2 regions of the Streptomyces sp. JN8 genome follow, and region 1 is predicted to be linked to the other one. Evidence: predicted binding sites of a transcription regulator. Region 1 holds the regulator's gene; the other holds the start of a gene.
What was found. Region 1 encodes HrcA, which represses chaperone genes, less so after heat shock. Its sites were predicted from a motif close to TTNGCACTCNGNNNNNCNGAGTGCNAA; they were not measured.
Positions count from the first base shown of each region.

Region 2: the regulator HrcA is predicted to act here: its motif matches at 4,560-4,586, upstream of groES (co-chaperone GroES).

Region 1 covers NZ_CM147852.1:5,572,856-5,581,477, forward strand. The annotation lists gene hemW (radical SAM family heme chaperone HemW) at 1-215, shown strand, start outside; gene ACY0MR_RS24505 (Cmx/CmrA family chloramphenicol efflux MFS transporter) at 212-1,447, opposite strand; gene ACY0MR_RS24510 (DUF3097 domain-containing protein) at 1,776-2,576, opposite strand; gene ACY0MR_RS24515 (MBL fold metallo-hydrolase) at 2,701-3,429, opposite strand; gene hrcA (heat-inducible transcriptional repressor HrcA) at 3,578-4,597, shown strand; gene dnaJ (molecular chaperone DnaJ) at 4,598-5,734, shown strand; gene ACY0MR_RS24530 (nitronate monooxygenase) at 5,902-6,981, shown strand; gene ACY0MR_RS24535 (16S rRNA (uracil(1498)-N(3))-methyltransferase) at 6,978-7,721, shown strand; gene ACY0MR_RS24540 (hypothetical protein) at 7,771-8,145, opposite strand; gene ACY0MR_RS24545 (ATP-binding protein) at 8,221-8,622, shown strand, end outside.
Region 2 covers NZ_CM147852.1:3,497,380-3,506,001, reverse strand. The annotation lists gene ACY0MR_RS15095 (RNA polymerase sigma factor) at 61-1,266, shown strand; gene ACY0MR_RS15090 (hypothetical protein) at 1,287-1,922, shown strand; gene ACY0MR_RS15085 (THUMP-like domain-containing protein) at 2,075-3,265, opposite strand; gene ACY0MR_RS15080 (polysaccharide deacetylase family protein) at 3,395-4,321, shown strand; gene ACY0MR_RS15075 (hypothetical protein) at 4,318-4,518, shown strand; gene groES (co-chaperone GroES) at 4,731-5,039, shown strand; gene groL (chaperonin GroEL) at 5,171-6,799, shown strand; gene ACY0MR_RS15060 (ester cyclase) at 6,913-7,611, opposite strand; gene ACY0MR_RS15055 (hydroxyacid dehydrogenase) at 7,686-8,622, opposite strand, start outside.

The sequences.
Region 1 (8,622 bases):
CCGAGGAGGACCGGAGGGTCGAGCGCGTCCTCCTCGAACTGCGGCTCAAGGAGGGCGTCGAGCTGTCCCTCCTCAAGCCGGCGGGCCTCGAAGCCTCCCGCAGGGCCCTCGCCGACGGGCTCCTGGACGCCGGTCCCTACGCGGCGGGCCGGGCGGTGCTGACCCTGCGCGGGCGCCTGCTCGCCGACGCCGTGGTGCGGGACCTCGTCGACTAGAGCCGTTCCGGCGAGCGCGCCGGGTCCGCGGCAGGGTGGCCCCGCCCGGCCGTCCCCGGACCCGGCGGCACCGCTCGGGCCGCCGTCAGCATCCGGCGGGACGGCAGGGCGACGAGCAGCGCGACCAGGACGAGCAGGGTGCTCACCCACGGCGGGCCGAGCGGGCCCGCTCCGGCCCGGAGGGCGAGGGCGGCGACGAGCGGCCCCGCGGCGGCCCCGGCGTTGAGCGCCGCGGTCGCGTACGAGCCCGCCATGGTGGGGGCTCCCGCGGCCTCGTGCAGGACCCGGGCGATCAGCGTGCCGCCCAGCGCGAACGACCCCGCGCCCTGCAGGAACACCAGGGCGAGCAGCGCCGCCGGCTCCTCGGCCAGCAGGGCCAGGGCCGGCCAGCCGACGAGCAGCAGCGGCCCGGCGACCGCGACGACCCGGCCCGGGTACGGGTCGGACCACCGCCCCGCGAGGGTGATCCCGGCGAAGGAGCCGAGCCCGAAGAGCACCAGGGCGACCGGCACCCACAGCGCGTCGAGACCGGCCGTCCCGGTCACGACGGGGGCCAGGAAGGTGAAGCCCGCGAAGGTCGCCGCGTTCACCAGGGCACCGAGCAGCATCACCACGAGCAGCCGCGGCCGCCGGAGCCGTGCCAACTCCGCGCGCAGGTCCGGCACCCCGGCCGTGTCCTCCCGCGCGGCGCGCGCGGGCAGGCCCAGGAGCACGCCGAGGGCCGCGGGCAGGCAGAGGAGGGCGACCGCCCAGAACGTGACCCGCCAGCCGAGCAGGGTGCCGAGCAGGGACCCCAGGGGGACTCCGGCCACGGTGGCCAGCGTCGTGCCGGACAGCAGGACGGCCAGCGCGCGGCCCGCCCGGTCCGGCGGCACGAGCCGGGTGGCGGTGGTCAGGGCCAGGGCGAGGAACCCGGCGTTCGCGACGGCGGCGACGACCCTGGTGGCGAGGAGGACGGCGAAGCTCCCCGTGACCGCGCCCAGCACGTGCGCCGCGGCGAACACGAGGACGAGGCCGAGGAGGCCGGAGCGCACCGGCCAGGAGCGGGCGAGCGCGGCCAGGAGCGGTGCGCCGACGACCATGCCGACCGCGAAGGCCGAGGTGAGCAGACCGACGCTGCCGACGGGGACGCCGAGGTCGGCGGCGATGTCCGGCACGAGGCCGGCGAGCATGAATTCGGATGTGCCCATGGCGAAGACCGCCAGGGCGAGCAGGGGGAGCGTGAGGGGCATCGAGTGGCTCCGGGGTTCCGTGGTGAGGAAATGACGGCAGAGGCATCTCGTCACCGCGGTCAGCACCCACGGGCCCCACGCCCGGCCGCGTGGTGCGGCGGGAGGGCGCGAGCCATCGGCCGTACGACCCGGGCGGGGCCGTACGGAGCGGACTCATTGGTCCGGGAGAAGGCGGGGGGCGAGGGGGCTGACGGCGTGACCGAAAGCCCCCGACGTGTCCGACTCGGGGCTCGACATGCCGGGCACGCTACCCGACCGCGCCCCGCCGGGGCACCCCCGTTCCGGTGGGCCCGGACTCAGCCCCCCCGGGGCCGGCTCCGGCGGATCCCTACGGCGCCGTCACGAAGTCGATCAGCTCCTCCACCCGGCCCAGCAGCTCCGGCTCCAGGTCCTTGTACGAGGTCACCCGCGACAGGATGTGCTGCCAGGCGGCGCCGGTGTTCGCGGGCCAGCCCAGGGCCTCGCACACGCCCGTCTTCCAGTCCTGCCCCCTGGGGACGCGGGGCCAGGCACGGATGCCCACCGACGCCGGCTTCACCGCCTCCCAGACGTCGATGTACGGGTGGCCCACGACCAGCACGTCCGGCGAGGTCACCTGGGCGGCGATCCTCGACTCCTTCGAACCCGGGACCAGGTGGTCCACCAGGACGCCCAGGCGGGCGTCCGGGGCGGGGTCGAACTCCGCGACGATCGACGGGAGGTCGTCGACGCCCTCCAGGTACTCCACGACGACTCCCTCGATGCGGAGGTCGTCGCCCCAGACGCGTTCCACCAGCTCGGCGTCGTGCCGGCCCTCCACGTAGATCCGGCCGGCGCGCGCCACGCGGGCCCGCGCCCCGGGGACCGCCACCGAGCCCGAGGCCGTCCGGGTGGGACGGGCCGGCCCGGCCGACGGGCGGACCAGGGTCACGACCCGCCCCTCCAGGAGGAAGCCCCGCGGGTCCAGCGGGAACACGCGGTGCTTGCCGAAGCGGTCCTCCAGGGTCACCGTCCCCGCCTCGCAGCCGATCACCGCCCCGCAGAAGCCCGTGGTGACCTCCTCGACGACCAGGTCGCGGTCGGCCGGGACCTCGGGAACGGGCGCCGAGCGCTTCCAAGGGGGTGTCAGATCCGGGTTGTAGCTGCGCATGGGGTCGCTTCCTGTCCGGGGCGGCGCGGTGTCAGGGGTGTTGCCGGGGGTCCGGGGGTCGTCCCCCGGGAGGTGCGGTCAAGGGGGTGTCAGATCCGGGTTGTAGCTGCGCATCCGGGCGACGTTATGCGACGGAGAAGCGCGTCGCCAGTTCCTCCCGCTGGAGTCGTACGAACGCGGCGTCCACCACCGCTCCGTGCCCCGGGACGTACACCGCGTCCTCGCCGCCGAGCCGCAGCAGCCGGTCGAGCGCGTCCGGCCAGCGGGCGGGGATCGCGTCCGGGCCCGCCTGCGGCTCGCCGGACTCCTCGACCAGGTCGCCGCAGAAGACCACCTCCCGCTCGCCCGGCACCAGGAGCACCAGATCGTGGCCCGTGTGGCCGGGGCCGACGTTGGCCAGCAGGACCTGCCGGCCGCCCAGGTCGAGCGTCCACTCGCCGGAGACCACGTGCCGCGGGGCGACCAGGACGTCCGCGGCCGCCTCCGCGGCCTCCGCGTCCATGCCCTGCGCGACCGCGTCCGCACGCATCTCCTCCCGGGCCCGCGCCCCGCCCAGCAGGTCGTCCGCGCCCACCGCGCCGAAGACCTCGGCGCCCGCGAAGACGGCCGTGCCCAGGACGTGGTCGAAGTGGGGGTGGCTGAGTGCGATGTGCGTCACCTTTCGGCCACCGGTGAGCGCGGCGATCTGTGCCCGCAGTCCGGCCCCCTCCGCGAGCGAGGACCCCGTGTCGTACAGCAGCACCGCCCGTGTGCCCAGGACCAGCCCCACGGTGGCGTCCCAGCCCGGCAGCCGTCGCCGCCCCACCCCGTCGGCGAGCCGCTCCCATCCGTGCGCTTCCCAATCGATGTCCATGGGGCGACGCTAGCGGGTGCGGGCGCCGCCACCTTGCCAGGAGCGACGCCCGCCGCCGTACACTGGCCGGGGGATCGCTGGCACTCGGACAGGGCGAGTGCCAAAAGCGGAGCAACCGGAACGACGTCGACAGCTGGAGGTGCGCGCGATGCTCAGCGAACGCAGGCTCGAGGTGCTGCGCGCCATCGTCCAGGACTACGTCGGGACGGAGGAGCCCGTCGGCTCCAAGGCGCTCACCGAGCGCCACAAGCTCGGCGTCTCGCCCGCCACCGTGCGCAACGACATGGCCGTCCTGGAGGAAGAGGGCTTCATCGCCCAGCCCCACACCAGCGCCGGCCGCATTCCGACCGACAAGGGGTACCGCCTCTTCGTCGACCGGCTCGCCGGCGTCAAGCCGCTGTCGACGCCCGAGCGCCGGGCCATCCACAACTTCCTCGACGGCGCGGTGGACCTGGACGACGTCGTCGGCCGCACGGTCCGGCTGCTCGCGCAGCTGACCCGGCAGGTCGCCGTCGTCCAGTACCCCTCGCTGACCCGTTCGACGGTCCGGCACGTGGAGCTGCTCTCGCTGGCCCCGGCCCGCCTGATGCTGGTGCTCATCACGGACACCGGACGCGTCGAGCAGCGGGTCGTGGACTGCCCCGCGCCGTTCGGCGAGACCTCGCTGGCCGACCTGCGGGCCCGGCTCAACAGCCGGGTCGTCGGCCGCCGGTTCGCCGACGTGCCGCAGCTGGTGCAGGACCTTCCCGAGTCCTTCGAGGAGATCGAGGACCGCGCCACGGTCTCGTCCGTGCTCGCGACCCTCCTGGAGACCCTGGTCGAGGAGCACGAGGAACGGCTGATGATCGGCGGTACCGCCAATCTCACCCGCTTCGGCCCCGACTTCCCCCTGATGATCAGGCCCGTGCTCGAAGCACTGGAGGAGCAGGTCGTGCTCCTCAAGCTGCTCGGCGAGGCCAAGGAATCGGGCATGACCGTACGGATCGGGCACGAGAACGCCCACGAGGGGCTGAGCTCCACGTCCGTCGTCTCGGTCGGCTACGGTTCGGGCGGCGAGGCAGTCGCCAAACTCGGCGTGGTCGGACCGACCCGCATGGACTACCCCGGAACGATGGGAGCGGTACGCGCAGTGGCACGTTACGTCGGACAGATCCTGGCGGAGTCGTAAGTGGCCACGGACTACTACGCCGTACTCGGCGTGCGCCGCGACGCGTCCCAGGACGAGATCAAGAAGGCGTTCCGGAGGCTCGCGCGCGAGCTGCACCCGGACGTCAATCCCGATCCGAAGACGCAGGAACGCTTCAAGGAGATCAACGCCGCCTACGAGGTCCTCTCGGACCCGCAGAAGAAGCAGGTCTACGACCTGGGCGGCGACCCGCTGTCGGCCTCCGGCGGAGGCGGCGCGGGCGGCTTCGGGGCCGGTGGCTTCGGCAACTTCTCCGACATCATGGACGCCTTCTTCGGCACGTCCCAGCAGCGCGGCCCGCGCTCGCGGACCCGCCGAGGCCAGGACGCCATGATCCGGCTGGAGATCGACCTCAACGAGGCGGCCTTCGGCACCACCAAGGACATCCAGGTCGACACGGCGGTCGTCTGCACGACCTGCTCCGGCGAGGGGGCCGCGCCCGGCACCTCCGCGCAGACCTGCGACATGTGCCGCGGCCGCGGTGAGGTCTCCCAGGTCACCCGGTCCTTCCTGGGCCAGGTCATGACCTCCCGTCCGTGCCCGCAGTGCCAGGGCTTCGGCACCGTCGTCCCGACCCCGTGCCCCGAGTGCGCGGGCGACGGCCGGGTCCGGTCCCGCCGCACCCTCACGGTCAAGATCCCGGCCGGTGTCGACAACGGCACCCGGATCCAGCTCGCGGGCGAGGGCGAGGTCGGCCCCGGCGGCGGCCCCGCCGGCGACCTGTACGTCGAGATCCACGAGACGCCGCACGAGACCTTCCAGCGGCGCGGTGACGACCTGCACTGCACGGTGACCATCCCGATGACCGCGGGCGCGCTCGGCACCAAGGTGCCGCTGCAGACCCTCGACGGCGTCGAGGAGATCGACATCCGGCCGGGCACCCAGTCCGGCCAGTCGATCCCGCTGCACGGCCGCGGCGTCACGCATCTGCGCGGGAACGGCCGGGGCGACCTGATCGTGCACGTCGAGGTGCAGACCCCGGGCAAGCTGGACGCCGAGCAGGAGCGCCTCCTGCGCGAACTGGCCAAGCTCCGCGGCGAGGAACGGCCCACCGGGCAGTTCCAGCCGGGGCAGCAGGGACTGTTCTCGCGGTTGAAGGACGCGTTCAACGGGCGTTAGGCCGGAGAATCTCCGGACGGAAGGGGCGGTGGCCGCGGATCGCGGCGACCGCCCCTTCCGTCGGCCCGGGCACGGGTCGGACGCCCGCCGCGGGCCGCCGGAGCCGGCCCCTCCGTGACCTGACGGACGGATTCGGCCCGGAAGCAGGCGCATGGCACGATGCCCATATGTCCACCACCGCACTGAACGATCTCTCTCGGTTCCCGATCGTGCAGGCCCCCATGGCGGGTGGCGCCTCCTCCCCCGAGCTGGTCGGAGCCGTGTCCGCGGCCGGGGCGCTCGGGTTCCTGGCCGGCGGGTACAAGACGGCCGGCGGCCTCTACCAGGAGATCAAGCAGCTGCGCGGACTCACCGCGCGCCCCTTCGGCGTGAACCTCTTCCTGCCGGACTCCGGACGGCCCGCCGACCCCGCGGCCGTCGAGGTCTACCGGCACCAGCTCGCGGGCGAGGCCACCTGGTACGACACCCCGCTCGGCGAGACCGACGACCACCGCGACGACGCGTACGACGCGAAGCTGGCGATCCTGCTGGAGGACCCGGTCCGGGTCGTCTCCTTCACCTTCGGCTGCCCCGCGCCCGAGGTCCTGGCCTCCTTCGCGCGGGTCGGGACGTTCACGATCGTGACCGTCACCTCCGCCGACGAGGCCCTCGCCGCCCAGCAGGCCGGGGCGGACGCCGTCTGCGTGCAGGGCGCCGAGGCCGGCGGACACCAGGGCGGCTTCCGCGACGACCCCGCCGAGGACGCCCCGGGCACCGGCCTGCTCGGGCTGCTCGGCCTGGTCCGCGAGAGCGTCTCCCTGCCGATCGTCGCGGCCGGCGGCATCATGCGCGGCGCGCAGATCGCCGCCGTCCTCGCCGCCGGGGCGGACGCGGCCCAGCTCGGCACCGCCTTCCTCCGCTGCCCCGAGTCGGGAGCCCACGCCCTGCACAAGCGGGCCCTGACCGACCCGCTGTACACCCGGACCGCCCTCACCCGGGCCTTCACCGGAAGACCCGCGCGGGGCCTCGTGAACCGCTTCGTCCGGGAGCACGGACCGTACGCCCCCGCGGCCTATCCCGAGATCCACCACCTCACCGCCCCGCTCCGCAAGGCCGCCGCCGCCGCGGGCGACGCCCAGGGCATGGCACTGTGGGCCGGTCAGGGCCATCGGCTCGCCCGCGATCTCCCCGCCGGGCAGCTGGTCGAGGTGCTGGCCGCCGAACTCGACACCGCTCTCTCCGAGCTGCCCCACAGGAGCGCCTCATGACCGCACCCGTCTTCGTCGTCGATGCCGTCCCCGGCCCCGGGACCTTCCTCCTCGACGGACCCGAGGGCCGCCACGCCGTCTCGGTGAAGCGGCTCCGGGCCGGCGAGGAACTCGTCCTCGCCGACGGTCGCGGCCGCTGGGCCGCCTGCGCGGTGCTCGCCGCCGAGGGCAAGGACCAGCTCACCGTGCGGGTCGACGAGGTCCACGAGGACCCGGAGGAGGAGCCCCGGATCACCGTCGTCCAGGCGCTCCCCAAGGGCGACCGCGGCGAGCTCGCCGTGGAGACCATGACGGAGACCGGGGTGGACGCGATCGTGCCGTGGGCCGCCTCCCGCTGCATCACCCAGTGGAAGGGCGACCGGGGCCTCAAGGCGCTCGCCAAGTGGCGGTCCACCGCGCGCGAGGCCGGGAAGCAGTCGCGCCGGTCCCGGTTCCCCGAGGTCGCGGACGCCATGACGACCAAGCAGGTCGCCGCGCTGCTCGCCGGCGCGGACTTCGCGGCGGTGCTGCACGAGGACCGCGAGCACCCCAGCGGCGCGCTCGCCACCGCCGAACTCCCGGCGAAGGGCTCGGTCGTGCTGGTCGTCGGGCCCGAGGGCGGGGTGTCCCCGGAGGAGCTCGCCGCGTTCGAGGCGGCCGGGGCGAAGCCGTACCGGCTCGGCCGGAGCGTGCTGCGGACCTCGACGGCGGGTACGGCGGCGACGGCCCTCGTCCTGGGCCGCACGGGCCGCTGGAGCTGAGCGGCACCTCCCGCGGGACGCGCCGGTGCTTTCCGGGCCGATGCCGGAGTCAGGCGTTCGCGGGCGGGGACGGCGCCGCGAGGGTGTCGTAGAGGGGCCAGCCGTCCTCGTCGCGGATGCCGTGGGCGGTCGGGAGCAGGCCGCGGGCCGCGGCCTCGTCGAGGAAGCGGCGGGCGACCCCCGGTTCGTTCAGGTTGAGGACGGCGCCGGGGCCCGTCGAGGCGATGTCGCCGGCGCCGAAGGGGTAGCCGGACACGATGCGCCCGGGGCCGTCCCGGAAGACCAGGCGGAGCTGGGCGTGGCGGTCCGCCGCCCGCCGCAGGGTGAGGAAGGTCAGGCAGCCCGGGGAGTGCCGGTGCCCGACCGTCCACAGCCACACCTCGGAGCCGACCGTCAGTCTGCGCGGCACGCGGTCCCGTCTCATCCGGCGAAGTGTACGGAGGGGCACCGGGGCGCACCCGGTGGACGGCGGGCCCCGCGCCCTCCTTAGGCTGACCGCATGGCCGACGAGTCCCCCTTGATCCGCAGTCTGCGCGCCGCCGTGGCCGCCGCGCCCGCTGACGTGCCCCTGCGCCTCCACTTCGCCGAACTCCTCCTCGCCGAGGGGCGGAACGACGAGGCCGTGGCGGAGGCGGCCGCCGCGCTCCAGCACGCGCCGGGGGACGCGGACGCGCGGGCGCTGATGGTGCGGGCCATGGGACTGCCCCCGGCCGCCGGGCCGCCCGGGCCCGCCGCCACCGCCGCCACCGCCGATCCCGCCGGACCGGCGAGGCCGGGCGAGCCGGCCGGGCCGGGCGCGGAGCCGCCCGCCGGGCCCGCCGCGGCAGCCGGGGGCGGGGCCCCCGCCGGTTCCGGCTTCGACTGGGACGCCGCCGAGCAGCAGGTCCAGGACGTCGTCGGC
Region 2 (8,622 bases), 2.1 Mb from region 1:
GCTGTCATGTGAGGCGTGACGGCACAGACGGTCGAGGAGACGCTGGAGACGGTCTTCCGGATGGAGTCGGCGCGGATCATCGCCACCGTGGCGCGGATCGTCCGCGACGTCGGCATCGCCGAGGAGATCGCCCAGGACGCGCTCGTCGCCGCCCTGGAGCAGTGGCCGCGGACGGGCGTGCCGGAGCGCCCGGGAGCCTGGCTGACGGCCGCGGCCAAGCACCGGGCCGTCGACCTCGTGCGGCGCCGCGAGACCTACGCGCGCAAGCTCGCCGAGGTGGGCCGGACCCTCGTGGAGGAGACGTACGACCCCGAGCCCCCCGAGCCCGGGGACATCGACGACGACGTGCTGCGGCTGATCTTCACCGCCTGCCACCCGGTGCTCTCGGCCGAGGCCCGCGCCGCCCTCACCCTGCGGCTCGTCGGCGGGCTCCGCACCGACGAGATCGCCCGTGCCTTCCTGGTGCGGGAGGCGACCGTCGCGGCGCGGATCACCCGCGCCAAGCGGGCGCTCGCGAAGGCGGGCGTGGAGTTCGAGGTGCCCCACGGCGCGGACCGGGCGGCCCGGCTCGGCTCCGTCCTGGAGGTCGTCTACCTGATCTTCAACGAGGGGTACGCGGCGACCGCGGGCGACGACCTGCTGCGGCCGGGCCTCTGCGAGGACGCGCTGCGCCTCGCCCGCGTCCTCGCCGCGCTCGTCCCCGAGGAGGGCGAGGCCCAGGGGCTCGTCGCCCTGCTGGAGCTCCAGGCCTCCCGGACGGCGGCGAGGACGGGGGCGGACGGGCGGCCCGTCCTGCTCGCCGACCAGGACCGGCGGCGCTGGAACCGGCTCCTGATCCGGCGCGGGTACGCGGCGCTCGAACGGGCCGGGGACGGGCGCTCGTACGGTCCGTACGCCCTCCAGGCGGCGATCGCCGCCCTGCACGCCCGGGCCGCCTCGTCCGAGGAGACGGACTGGGTGACGATCGCCGCGCTGTACGGGAGGCTGGGCGCCCTGACCCCCTCGCCGGTCGTCGAGCTGAACCGCGCGGTCGCCGTCTCGATGGCCGAGGGGCCCGCGGCGGCCCTGCCGATCGTCGACGCCCTGGCCGCCGAACCGGACCTGGCCCGCTACCACCTGCTGCCGAGCGTCCGCGGCGACCTGCTGGCCCGTCTCGGGCGGACGGCGGAGGCGCGGGCGGAGTTCGAGCGGGCGGCGAACCTCACCCGCAACGAGAGCGAACGGGCGCTGCTGCGGGGGAAGATGCGGGAGTTGGACCCGAGGTGACGGGCCCTTAGGGTTTTGGCATGTCCCCGCGAAGCCCGTTGCCCCCGCCGCCCCCGCCCGCCGAGCTCCGGAGCTGGCCCGACCGGGAGGCGCGGCTCGCCGACCGGGCGCGGGCCCTGGACGAGCTCGGGCGCCGGCTGCTCGGCGGCGGCCGGCTCGCGATGTTCCTGCTCGGGTTCCTGCTGCTCCACCTGGGCTGGGGGCTGGTCGGCGTCCTGGTCATCGCGATCGGACGGCCCGACGGCGACCTGGTGATGGTGCTGACCGGGCTCGTCACCGCGGTCCTCGGCATCGGCGCCCTGGTCCCGGCCGTGTGGCTGACGGTGGCCGGTCTGCGGCGCGACCGGACGGTCCGCGGACTCCTCGTGCAGTGGGCGGCCCTGGACCGGCACGGGCCGACGGACGCCCGGCTGCGGGCCCCCGTCCTCTCGGCCTGCTGGGTGCTGCTGTCGTTCGTGATGGCCGGGATCGGACTCTGGATGGGCTTCGCGGTCCCGGCCGGCGTCTCCCGTCACGACGGCTACGGCCTGGTCGTCTACGGCATGGGCGTCGCCATGATCTTCTGGGTGACCGGTCTGACGGGTCTGGTGAAGGCCGTCGGCCACTACCGCTTCGCGGTCCGGCTGACGGGCCGCGGCCCGTCAGCGGCCTCGTGAGCTCCGGGAACGCGGCGGCCTCGTGAGCGCGGCGGGCACGGCGGCCTCGTGACCGCCGCGCGCCGAGGAGCGCGGGCCGAGGAGCGCGGGCCGACGGACGGCCCTGAGCGCCGCGCGCCGACGGGCGCGCGGAGGAGGCCTCGGCGGGCGGGTCAGCGGCCGGTGTCCGCCGGGCGGCCGATCAGCATGGTCGGGGCGCCGGCGACCCGGGTCAGCAGGACGGTCGCCGCGTTCGGGCCCTTCGGCTTCACCCTGCGGCGGATCTCCTCGGGCTCGACGGCCGAGCCGCGCTTCTTCACCGTGAGGGTGCCGACCTCGCGCTCCCTCAGCAGCGCCTTCAGCCGCTTCAGGTTGAAGGGCAGTTCGTCGGTGATCTCGTACGCGGCGGCGTACGGCGTCGGGACCAGTGCGTCCGCCGTGACGTACGCGATCGTCTCGTCGACGAGGCCGCCGTCCAGCTCCTCCGCCAGCTCGGCGACCAGGTGCGCGCGGATGACCGCGCCGTCCGGCTCGTAGAGGTAGCGGCCGACGGGGCGGACCGCCGGGTCGGGGAGGCCGCGGCCGGTGAGTCCGGCCCCGGAGGGGAGCAGGGTGGCGCGCCGGGCGCCGGGCGCGGTGCCGAACCAGAGGACCGCCTCCTTGACGTCGCCGCCGTCCGAGATCCACTCGGCCTCGGCCTCCTCGGGGACGGCCTCGTGCGGGATGCCCGGGGCCACCTTGAGCGCCGCGTACGGGGCCCTGCGGGCCGCCCCGACGGCCCAGGAGAGCGGCGGCGAGTACGCCTCGGGGTCGAAGATCCGCCCCCGGCCCCCGCGCCGGGCCGGGTCGACGAAGACCGCGTCGTACCCGGTGGTGTCGATCTCGGCCACGTCCGCGCAGCGGACCTCGACGAGGTCCGAGAGGCCGAGCGCCTCGGCGTTGGCGCGGGCGACCTCCGCCGTCAGCGGGTCGCGGTCCACGGCCAGGACGGAGATCCCGGCGCGCGCCAGCGCGACGGCGTCGCCGCCGATCCCGGAGCAGAGGTCGGCGACGCTCCGGATGCCCAGCGCCTTCATCCGGGCGGCGCGGTACGTGCCGACCGAGGCGCGCGTCGACTGCTCGACGCCGTTCGGCGTGAAGTACATCCGGAACGCGTCCGGTGCGCCGAACTTCGCCACGGCCCGCTGCCGCAGCCGCGCCTGCCCGACCGCGGCCGTGACCAGCTCGGCCGGGTGGTCCCGGCGCAGCCGGGAGACGACCGCCAGCTCCTGGGCGGGGTCGTGGTCGCGCAGGGCGTCGAGGAGGGCCTGCCCCTCGGGGGTGAGCAGCGGGGCGAAGGAGGCGAGGTCGGTCACCCGTCCCATTGTGGGCCCTCCGGTGCTGTGGGCCGGCCGGGGGACCGGGGGCGCGTACGGCGGTGTCGTACCCCGTGCGGGGCGTCCGCGCTGACAGGATGCGGCGCCATACGACTCGTACGACAAAAGGAATAAAAGATGGCACATGGTGTGCACGGTTCCTCCAGGGTGCTCGGCGCCGCCCTCGTCGTCGCAGCCCTCGCCTCCGCCGCCTCCGGCTGCGCCGACAGCGCGGGGCCGGAACGCACCGCACCCGCCCCCGCCGCCGGCCAGCAGGCGCCGGGCCAGGCGCAGGGGGCGGCCGGCGCGCTCAACGCGTACGTCGAGAAGATCCGCGCCCAGCGCACCGCCCGGCTGGCCGCCGCGAAGAAGTGGGGCCTCGCCAAGCCCCCGCTCGAAGCCCCGGCGCCGCCCGCCACCAAGCCGGTGATCACCACCCGCAAGGGCTTCGAGACGGACGGCGAGGGCCTGCCGCCCGTCTTCACCACCGTCCCGACCAAGCAGCGGGTCGTCTTCCTGACCATCGACGACGGCGCGGAGAAGGACCCCGAGCTGCTGCGGATGATGAAGGAGCTGCGGATCCCCTACAGCGCCTTCCTCAGCGACTACGTCGTCAAGGACGACTACGGCTACTTCGCGCGGATGCAGACGTCGCAGGAGGGCGGGGTGTCCCTGCACAACCACACCCTCAACCACCGCTACCTGCCGGGACTCTCGTACACGCAGCAGAAGCGCGAGATCTGCGGCATGCAGGACGTCATCGAGAAACGATTCGGCAAGCGGCCGCCGCTCTTCCGCCCGCCCTACGGCAACTACAACGAGGACACCCTGCGCGCCGCCAAGACCTGCGGCGTCAAGGCCGTCCCGCTGTGGGCGGCCGAGGCCTTCCCCGACCACATGGAGTGGCGCGAGTGGGACCGCGACCTGCACCCCGGCGACATCGTCCTCACCCACTTCCGGGGCAAGGAGGACTGGAAGGGCAGCATGGCCGACATGGTCCGCCGGGTGATGAACGTGATCACGGCCAAGGGGTACGCGGTCGCCCGGCTCGAGGACTACGTGTGAGCCGACGCCGGGCGCCCGCCCTCCTGGCCGCGCTGCTCGTGCTGGGGCTGGCCGGCTGCGCCTCCACCGTGGACCCGATCGAGCGCCTCGGCCGGAAGGCGGTGGAGCGCGTCGGCCCCCGCGGCGCCGAGCCCGCGCCGCCGGCCGGCCGGGCCCCGGCGGAGCTGCCGCGGGCGCAGGGAGCACCGGGCCGCTGAGGCCCGCAGACCGCCCCGGCGGAACCGCCACGGGTGATGAATTGGCACTCCGCTTGACCGAGTGCTAATCGCGGTCATAGTCTCGGCCCTGGCACTCACCACTGGAGAGTGCCAACTGAGCGACTGGCAGGTCCGGCACCCGCGACGACGGATCCACCTGGTCGCCCCCTCAGACAGTTGACCCCGAGATCTCCGAAGGGGGAGGTCGGATCGTGACGACCACCAGCTCCAAGGTTGCCATCAAGCCGCTCGAGGACCGCATCGTGGTCCAGCCGCTCGACGCCGAGCAGACCACCGCCTCTGGCCTGGTCATCCCGGACACCGCCAAGGAGAAGCCCCAGGAGGGCGTCGTCCTGGCCGTGGGCCCGGGCCGCTTCGAGAACGGCGAGCGTCTGCCGCTCGACGTCAAGACCGGCGACATCGTGCTGTACAGCAAGTACGGCGGCACCGAGGTGAAGTACAACGGCGAGGAGTACCTCGTCCTCTCGGCTCGCGACGTGCTCGCGATCGTCGAGAAGTAATTCACCGACGTACCGAAGCACCGAAGTACCGAGCACCCAGCAGATGCTCAGAGCTGCGCCCCGAGGCCCCTTCCAGGCGCCCCGGGGCGCGGTTCGTTCCACCCCGATTCCGAGAGGGCTGAACCGCTCCCATGGCGAAGATCCTGAAGTTCGACGAGGACGCCCGTCGCGCCCTTGAGCGCGGCGTCAACAAGCTGGCCGACACGGTGAAGGTGACGATCGGCCCCAAGGGCCGCAACGTCGTCATCGACAAGAAGTTCGGCGCCCCCACCATCACCAACGACGGTGTCACGATCGCCCGCGAGGTCGAGATCGAGGACCCGTACGAGAACCTCGGCGCCCAGCTGGTGAAGGAGGTGGCGACCAAGACCAACGACATCGCGGGTGACGGCACCACCACCGCCACCGTGCTCGCCCAGGCCCTGGTCCGCGAGGGTCTGCGCAACGTCGCCGCCGGCGCCTCCCCGGCCGCCCTGAAGAAGGGCATCGACGCCGCGGTCAAGGCCGTCTCCGACGAGCTGCTCGCCACCGCGCGCCCGATCGAGGACAAGTCCGACATCGCCGCCGTCGCCGCGCTCTCCGCGCAGGACCAGCAGGTCGGCGAGCTCATCGCCGAGGCGATGGACAAGGTCGGCAAGGACGGCGTCATCACCGTCGAGGAGTCCAACACCTTCGGCCTGGAGCTCGACTTCACCGAGGGCATGGCCTTCGACAAGGGCTACCTGTCCCCGTACATGGTGACCGACCAGGAGCGCATGGAGGCCGTCCTCGACGACCCGTACATCCTGATCAACCAGGGCAAGATCTCCTCGATCCAGGACCTGCTGCCCATCCTGGAGAAGGTCATCCAGGCCGGTGGCGGCAAGCCGCTCCTGATCATCGCCGAGGACGTCGAGGGCGAGGCCCTGTCGACCCTGGTCGTGAACAAGATCCGCGGCACGTTCAACGCCGTGGCCGTCAAGGCCCCCGGCTTCGGCGACCGCCGCAAGGCCATGCTCGGCGACATCGCCACCCTCACCGGTGCGACCGTCATCGCCGAGGAGGTCGGCCTCAAGCTCGACCAGGCCGGTCTGGACGTGCTCGGCACCGCCCGCCGCGTCACCATCACCAAGGACGACACCACGATCGTCGACGGTGGCGGCGACTCCTCCGAGGTCCAGGGCCGCGTCAACCAGATCAAGGCCGAGATCGAGGCCACGGACTCCGACTGGGACCGCGAGAAGCTCCAGGAGCGCCTCGCGAAGCTGGCCGGCGGCGTGTGCGTGATCAAGGTCGGCGCCGCCACCGAGGTGGAGCTCAAGGAGAAGAAGCACCGCCTTGAGGACGCCATCTCGGCGACCCGCGCCGCGGTCGAGGAGGGCATCGTCTCCGGCGGTGGCTCCGCGCTCGTCCACGCCGTCAAGGTCCTGGAGGGCAACCTCGACAAGACCGGCGACGAGGCCACGGGTGTCGCGGTCGTCCGCCGCGCCGCCGTCGAGCCGCTGCGCTGGATCGCCGAGAACGCCGGCCTCGAGGGCTACGTCATCACCTCGAAGGTGGCGGAGCTCGACAAGGGCCAGGGCTTCAACGCCGCGACCGGCGAGTACGGCGACCTGGTCAAGGCCGGCGTCATCGACCCGGTGAAGGTGACGCGCTCCGCGCTGGAGAACGCCGCCTCGATCGCCTCCCTCCTCCTCACCACCGAGACCCTCGTGGTGGAGAAGAAGGAAGAGGAGCCGGCGGACCACGGTCACGGCCACGGTCACGGCCACTCGCACTGACGCGTGACGTAACCGAGCACCGAGGCCCGGTGCCCCCGTCGCGGGGGCACCGGGCCTCGGCCGTTCCCGGCCCCGTCCTCCGGGGCCGGGCCTCGTCCGGCGGCTCGCGGCGCTCAGCCCTCCACGGCGCCGAGCTGTCCCATCAGCCCGAGCAGGTCGTACTGCCACCAGCCCTCGACGATCTTCCCGTCGTCCCGGAAGCGGTGCACGACCGTGCCGGACATGGTCACCTCCATGCCGGACGGCTGCAGCCCCATGAAGTCCCCGGAGTGGGTGCCCCGCCAGGTCCAGCGGGTGCAGACCCGGTCGCCCTCGGCGATCTGGTCGGCGACGGTGAAGGCGAAGTCGAAGCCGCCCCGCCACATCTCCACCTCGCGCCGGACCGCGTCCATCCCGATGACGTCCTGCTCGTTGGTCGGGTCGTGGTCGTGGTACCCCTCGGCCAGCACCTCGTCGAGCAGGGCGAGTTCCGGCTCCACGGCGAACATCTCCAGCAGGCGCCGGGCGTTGTTCTTGTACATCGCCTCGTCCCGGACCACGTCCAGGTCCGTGAAGGTGGGCATCTCGTCGCAGAGCGCCACCATCTCCCGGAAGATCCGGTCGGTCTCGGGGAGCTGCGAGTTCCGCATCGCCACGTCGTACGACGGGAACTCGACGATCTCCACGATGTGCGAGCCGTCCGACCGGTCCTTCCCCACCATGCTGTGGGTCGCCGTCCGTTTCCCCTCGGTCTGCTCGACCCACTGATCCATGAGCCGGTTCAGGTCGTCCGCCCGACTCGTCTTGCAGTCGATGATCTGTACGAACGTCATGGCGCCTCCCGACCGCGGTGGGATCCTTCCAGTCTAGGTGCGGTGCCTGCGGCGGGCAGGGGGAGCCGGCGCGGCTATGCCGAGTGCCGGAGGTCGGCGGCCCGCACCTCCTCCGCGAACGGCTCGCCGCGGACGTACCGCGCGACCTCCTCCAGCGCCTGGTCCGTCATGCGGTGCAGTTCGTTGCCCAGGGAGCCCGCGACATGCGGGGTGAGGAGGACGTTCGGGAGGGTGTAGAGCGGGGAGTCCGGGGGCGGGAGCTCCGGGTCCGTGACGTCCAGGGTCGCGTGGAGGCGGCCCGAGAGCAGGTGGGGGAGGAGGGCCCGCTCGTCGATCAGGGAGCCGCGGGACGTGTTGACCAGGGTCGTCCCGTCGCGCATCGCCGCGAGCTGGCGCGCGCCGATCATGCCGCGGGTGGCGGGGAGCTGCGGCGCGTGGACCGAGACGACCGTGCTCCGGGCGCACAGCTCGTCGAGGTCGGCCACGAGCTCCGTGCCCGGGGGCGGGACGTCGACGTACGGGTCGTACAGGAGGATCTCGATGTCGAAGGGGCGCAGCAGGTCGATCACCCGGCGGCCGATGCGGGACGCGCCCACGATGCCGACCGTGCGGCGGTAGTTGCCCCAGCCCGCGGACTCGGCGAGCCAGGCGTGCTCGGTGCGGAGTTCGGCGTACCGCTGGGCGGAGCCGAGGACCCGCTTCCCGGCGAAGAGGATCGCGGCGAGCGTGTACTCGGCGACCGGCAGCGCGTTGGCCGCGGCGGCCGAGGTGACGCGCAGGCCGCGGTCCCAGCAGGCCTCGGTGATGTGGTGCTTCACCGAGCCGGCCGCGTGGACCACGACCCGCAGGCGCGGTGCGCGGTCCAGGACGTCGGGGGTCAGGGGGGTCGCCCCCCAGCAGGTGAGGAGGACCTCGGCCTCGGCGAGGGCGGCGGAGGTCCGGGGGTCACGGGACGTCAGGTCGTGGGCGACCAGGTGCGGGTCGGTGCGGGTGAGGGCGGCGAGGCGGGTG